DNA from 2 places in the Pseudomonas sp. 5Vm1k genome. Region 2 is predicted to be linked to the other one. Evidence: predicted binding sites of a transcription regulator. Region 2 holds the regulator's gene; the other holds the start of a gene.
The links. Region 2 encodes FliA, which starts transcription of late flagellar genes. Its sites were predicted from a motif close to CTAAAGTTTNNNNNNNNNNNGCCGNTAA; they were not measured.
Positions count from the first base shown of each region.

Region 1: flgM (flagellar biosynthesis anti-sigma factor FlgM) is a predicted target of FliA. The motif match lies at 2,017-2,044, and genes of this name have one in related genera.

Region 1 covers NZ_JBSPCZ010000027.1:9,744-12,948, forward strand. Annotated here, with positions in the region: gene ACWIKB_RS31010 (MFS transporter) at 1-217, shown strand, start outside; gene ACWIKB_RS31015 (flagellar brake protein) at 299-1,045, opposite strand; gene ACWIKB_RS31020 (flagella synthesis protein FlgN) at 1,137-1,604, opposite strand; gene flgM (flagellar biosynthesis anti-sigma factor FlgM) at 1,653-1,979, opposite strand; gene flgA (flagellar basal body P-ring formation chaperone FlgA) at 2,130-2,891, opposite strand; gene ACWIKB_RS31035 (chemotaxis protein CheV) at 2,977-3,205, shown strand, end outside.
Region 2 covers NZ_JBSPCZ010000005.1:131,831-135,035, reverse strand. Annotated here, with positions in the region: gene ACWIKB_RS11990 (chemotaxis protein CheA) at 1-186, opposite strand, end outside; gene ACWIKB_RS11985 (protein phosphatase CheZ) at 240-1,028, opposite strand; gene ACWIKB_RS11980 (chemotaxis response regulator CheY) at 1,051-1,422, opposite strand; gene fliA (RNA polymerase sigma factor FliA) at 1,591-2,331, opposite strand; gene fleN (flagellar synthesis regulator FleN) at 2,328-3,158, opposite strand.

The DNA.
Region 1 (3,205 bases), on a different contig from region 2:
GCATCACGTGGCCATGCCCGACAGCATGTCGAGTTCGCCACTGGTGGCAGCTCTTGACCCACGGGTCGATGAGCAAGTGGTGCAGGATCAGATGCAGAATCCGATCGAACCTGAGCCAGAGCCCGAACCTGAAACAGATCCGTCCCCGCAAGAACCACAGGATCCGGAAGACCCTGACACCGGTCGCGAACAAAGCTTCACCGAGGCCAGGCCTTAAAATCGGGGCATAAAAAAACGGGCAGTCACCGCAAGGGACTGCCCGTTTTTTATTGAAGCGCCGGCACTTTATTCCGAGAAATCACATGTCATCTTTGTCGAAACGTCGGGCTTCGCGTTGCAGCTGATAGACGAAGCGCTCGACCTGCCGTTGCACCAGGCCGCTCATGTTGTGAAAGCGTACGCCGGCGAAGGTGGTGGAGATTCTTTCTTCGAAGTGCAGGTAACGCAGTTCAACCGGGGCGGTCATGCTGCCAAAGGGCAGGGCGGCGACAAAGCGGTCGTAGACCTGGCCCAGTTGCAGGCTGGAGGTGATGTCGCCTTCGAAGCGCAGCTTGCAGCCCGTGGCGGAGATGTCCAGCAACTTGCCGCCGATCGGTGCCTTGAGCTTTTCACCACCCAGCTCGACATTGACCAGTTGCGCCAGCTTCAACGCGGCGCGAAAGGCATTGCGACGTTGGTGGTACACAACCTCGGAAGGCAGCGCGCCACGGTAGCAACGACCACCGCCGGACTCGTCGATGGTCAGTGGACCGTTACTTTCCCAGGCAATGCGCACGCCGTCGTGAAAGCCTTCGACCTTGAAGGGTTCGCCGGCCAGCAGGTAGCGTTCACCGTCGCGGGGGATCATTTCATCCAGGGCGATCATGTTGCTGTCACGATCAAGGTCCACCAGATAGCTCTGGAAGCGCTGGCTGCGCTCATGGAACGTGATGATCAGCGGGTCATGGCTGTCTTGCAGCTGCCGAAGGTTGCCGGAGATCTCCAGAGGTGTGGTGAGCACCTTGGGTGGTTGCGGAGCGTCTTCCGCGCTTGAGGCATTGAACACGGTTCATCAATCTCCAGACAAAATATGACTACTGGCGGGCATTCTGCCAGTATGTTTCGCGTCTTGATAGGGCGTGCTCATTGGCGAGGTATCAAGCCTGGCTGAGCGGGCGTGGCTTTGCCATCTTGGCGGTTGACCCGCGGGCATCATAGAGCGCTGGAGGTTCGCCCCCGGTGAGGATTTTCAGCTGATTGGCCGTGGCGGCCTGCTGCATCAGAATCGACTGGCCATTCTTGACGTTGGCCGCCTGGCATTGAGCCAGAAGATCGGTCAGTACATCGCTTTGTTCCAGCAACTGATCGCCAATGCTCGAATGGGCGGCGAGTTGCTCCAGGCCACTGCGAGTGATGGGCAGGTTGAGGCTGGCGAGGATTTCGCTGCGCTTGCGGCCATGCTGTTCGAGCAAAATGATCAATGCCTGTTTCTGCGCCAGAATTTCTTCGAGCAGCGGCATGTCGCGACCGTGCAAGGCGAGGGACTCGGTTTGCAGTAACTCCAGCAAGCGTTGCGCTGGAGCAAAGTCGTCGGTGATCAGTTGCAGTAGATTAGTGTCGTGCATGGCTGGCCTTGGGTTTTAAGCGTCCAAAAGCCTGGCGCAGGCGATGGCCTAGCGCTGGGCTTCGAAGTTGAGCAGTTTGCTGGCTACACGGCTGCTGTCGACTTTATAGCTGCCATCGGCAATCGCTGCTTTCAACTCGGCCACACGGGCGTTGTCGACGGCAGGCTGATCGCGCAGCTTGTCAGTGACCTTCTGCAACTGTTGAGCCTCATTGCTGAGATGTACCGATTCCCCGCTTTTGACGGTACTGGCCTGTTCGGCCGGGGTATTCAGCGGCGCGGATTTGCCGGCGTCGGCGGTTTCCTTGGCAACGCTGGTACGTGTACTGCCCGTAAGTGACGAGGAGCTGTTTAAACGGCTGAAATCGATGACCATGATAAAAAAACCTCTGGGTATTTGGACGCTTGCCATGTTTTCGGCAATACCTGCGAAAACTTTAGGCTCATTTATGCAATGAGCTGCATGCGCCAGCGCTGCATGGGCACAGTTTAGGTAACAGCCTGCCAGAGCGCCATAGCTTAGCCTCTACATGGACACTTCCACTTGGCCGGGCGCGGTGACTTGCGCCTTGATGACTCGCATGGAATTGAGGTTTTTAACCCGTATCTGCTCGGCCAGGCCGCCATTGGACAGCGCTTCGCCCGGCATGCGCACACTGAGCGTACCACTGCGGGCGGTAATCACCACCTGGTCACCTTTGCGTACGACTTCTGCCTGTTCCAGATGGACCAGCGTAATGACCTGATCACCGACCGTTGGTCGGGTAAGTTTCTGTCCGATGGCCTGGTCGACGGAGGTGAAATAGCCCTGGTTGATAAGGCTGATATCTCGTTCGCGTAGTGCGACGTCGCCGGGTTCGATAATGCCGGCGCGCTTGAGTGGGCGAGTGGTGATGACAACGTCTCGAAACAGGCGCACTTGAGCGGGTACGAACACTGTCCAGGGGGAGCTCCCCTCACAGCGGACTTTGACGGTTACCCGGCCAATCGGGGTGGCCGGGCTCTCCAGCGAGGCTGTCAATTCCTTGTCGCACATGGGCATGCGCAGTCGCGGATCGAGTTGTTTTACCTCGATTTCGTAGCGACCTTCCGTTTGACTGGTGGCCAGATAGTCTTCTACGGTGAATTCAAGAAAGCCCTGAGTGACGCCGATAAGCATGTCAGGCAAGGTAACCGCGTCAGCAACGGCAGGGCTGCCAAGGGGCAACAGGCAAACAGCCGACACCACGCAAAGCAATTTGCGGTAGTTTGATGTCAGGTGTCGGAAAAATGTCGTTTGTTCGTTCATACGGGTTAAAAAGCAAGCGCCGTGCCGTTTAGTGATGAATGTGCGTCGCAACACAACTTAGCGTTGTTGGTGTAGGAGTCTGGGCATGGCTGGTGTAATGGATTCGGTAAACCAGCGCACGCAACTGGTAGGGCAGAATCGCCTGGAGCTGTTGTTGTTCCGTCTCGACGGGCAGCAGCTGTACGGGATCAACGTGTTCAAGGTTCGTGAGGTGCTGCAATGCCCCAAACTGACTCTGATGCCCAAGTCCAGTCCCGTCGTGTGCGGTGTGGCAAATATTCGTGGGGCGACCATCCCGATCCTTGATCTGGCGA
Region 2 (3,205 bases):
TTCATTGAGCTGGAGGAAGCCGGCGCCCCCTTTTACAGTGTGAAAACCGCGAAAAATTGCATTGAGCAAGTCCGCATCATCAGGTCGGCTTTCCAGCTCGACCAGCTGTTCGGACAGTTGCTCTAGAATCTCGCCGGCCTCAACCAGGAAATCCTGAAGGATCTCTTCATCGGCGCCGAAGCTCATTAAGGGGGTGCTCCTAAGGTCTAAAAACCTAAAAAACCTAAAATTCTAAAACTCTAAAATCCCAGGCTGGATAACAAATCGTCCACATCGTCCTGACCGGACACAACATCTTCTCTTTTATCGGCATGAATCTGCGGACCTTCACCCTGCGAGAGATGTTTTTGCGGATCTTTTTCAGCCAGCATCGCTTCACGGTCATGTTCGATACCCGCAAAGCGGTCTACCTGACTGGCCATGAGCACGAGCTTGAGCAGGTTGCTTTCAACTTCGGTGACCAATTGGGTCACGCGCTTGATCACTTGACCGGTGAGGTCCTGGTAATCCTGAGCCAGCAGAATGTCGTTCAGGTTGCTCGACACCGTGCGATTGTCTTCGCTGCTGCGTGTCAGGAAACCGTCGACCCGCCGCGCCAGCTCGCGAAACTCTTCAGCCCCGACTTCGCGACGCATGAACCGTCCCCAGTCGGTGCTCAACGCCTGGGCTTCCTGGCTCAGGCCATTGACCAGCGGTGTGGCGTTTTCCACCAGGTCCATGGTGCGGTTGGCAGCGGCCTCGGTGAGCTTGACCACATAACCCAGACGCTCGGTGGCGTCCGTGATCTGCGAGACTTCCTCGGCTTGCGGCATGTTTGGGTCAATCTGGAAATTGACGATCGCGCTATGCAGCTCACGAGTGAGCTTGCCCACTTCCTGGTACAGGCCGCGGTCACGGGTCTGGTTGAGCTCATGGATCAGTTGCACAGCGTCGCCGAACCTGCCTTTTTCAAGGCTTTCGACCAATTCGACCGCATGTTTTTTCAGGGTCGATTCAAAATCGCCCTGTGAAGATTCGTTATGCTCCATAGCTCCCCCGTGGCGCAGTTGCTCAACCGATGCGTTCGAAAATCTTCTCGATTTTTTCTTTCAACGCCTGGGCCGTGAAGGGTTTGACCACATAGCCGTTAACACCGGCCTGGGCCGCTTCGATGATCTGTTCGCGCTTGGCTTCAGCGGTCACCATCAGCACTGGCAAGTGCTTGAGTTTTTCATCGGCGCGCACGTGGCGCAGCAGGTCGATACCGGTCATGCCAGGCATGTTCCAGTCTGTTACCAGAAAGTCGATGCTGCCGCTGTTGAGAACCGGAATGGCAGTAGTGCCATCGTCAGCCTCGACCGTGTTGGTGAACCCAAGGTCACGCAACAGGTTTTTAATGATCCGCCGCATCGTTGAGAAGTCATCAACGATGAGGATTTTCATGTTCTTGTCCAATTCGACCTCCAAGCAGTCTTAAACGCGCCCAGCACCTGGACGCGCCATTTCAATCAATCCGGCAAAGCACTCAAATGACTGTCTGGAGCACAACAGATCGAGACCGCTGCAGTTCAACACCACACCAGCCTCGTTCGCAGTGTCCCCACACTGCCTTCAGCGCGCTCGCCACTCCCCCAAACGCCCCCGCAAACGGGCCGCGCACTGGCTGTGTAACTGGCTGACACGCGATTCACTGACGCCAAGGACTTCACCGATTTCCTTGAGGTTCAGCTCTTCGTCGTAGTACAGCGCCAACACCAGTCGCTCACGCTCCGGCAAATTGGCAATCGCGTCCGCCAATGCAGCCTGGAAGCGTTCATCTTCCAGATCGCGTGACGGCTCCAGATGAGCACTGGCGCCATCCTCGTGCAGCCCTTCGTGTTCGCCGTCCTGCAAAAGGTCGTCGAAACTGAACAGGCGGCTGCCCAAGGTATCGTTCAAAATCCCGTAATAATCGTCGAGACTCAATTGGAGTTCGGCCGCAACCTCGTGATCTTTAGCATCACGGCCGGTTTTAGCTTCAATCGAGCGAATTGCGTCGCTGACCATGCGGGTATTGCGGTGGACCGAACGTGGTGCCCAGTCCCCCTTGCGTACTTCATCGAGCATCGCGCCACGGATTCGAATGCCCGCGTACGTTTCGAAACTCGCGCCTTTGCTGGCGTCGTATTTGGTCGACACTTCAAGCAGGCCAATCATCCCGGCCTGGATCAGGTCTTCCACCTGGACACTGGCCGGCAAACGCGCCAGCAAGTGGTAAGCAATGCGTTTGACCAGTGGCGCGTAACGCTCGATCAGCTCGTATTGCGCATCACGTGCCGATTTCTTGTAGAGGTTGTAGCCACTGGCTGTCATAGGACGGGTCCTGCGGTCTGTTGCACGAGACGCTCGACGAAAAATTCCAGGTGCCCGCGCGGGTTCGCCGGCAGCGGCCAGGTGTCGACCTTCTGCGCAATCGCCTTGAACGCCAGGGCGCACTTGGAGCGTGGAAAGGCTTCGTAGACGGCGCGTTGCTTCTGCACGGCCTTGCGCACGCTTTCGTCATAAGGCACGGCGCCGACGTATTGTAAGGCGACGTCGAGGAAGCGGTCTGTGACCTTGGTCAACTTGGCGAACAGGTTGCGACCTTCTTGCGGGCTCTGGGCCATGTTGGCCAGGACGCGGAAGCGGTTCATGCCGTAATCGCGGTTCAGCAACTTGATCAGGGCATAGGCGTCAGTGATGGAGGTCGGCTCGTCGCAGACCACCAGCAACACTTCCTGGGCGGCGCGGACAAAACTGACTACCGAGTCACCAATACCCGCAGCGGTGTCGATCACCAATACGTCGAGGTTGTCGCCGATATCGCTGAAAGCCTGGATCAGGCCGGCGTGTTGGGCCGGGCTCAGATGAACCATGCTCTGGGTGCCGGACGCGGCCGGGACGATACGAATACCGCCGGGGCCCTGCAACAGAACGTCGCGCAGCTCGCAGCGGCCTTCGATAACGTCGGCCAGGGTACGTTTGGGAGTCAGTCCCAGCAGAACGTCGACGTTCGCCAGCCCCAGATCGGCATCCAGCAGCATGACGCGCCGGCCGAGCTCAGCTAGAGCCAGGGACAAGTTCACTGACACGTTAGTCTTCCCGACGCCACCTTTGCCGCCGGTCACCGCGATCACCTGTACGGGATGCATGCTGCCCATGTTATTTCTTTACCTTGTCTTGCATAGACGGAGGCCACATTACTGGC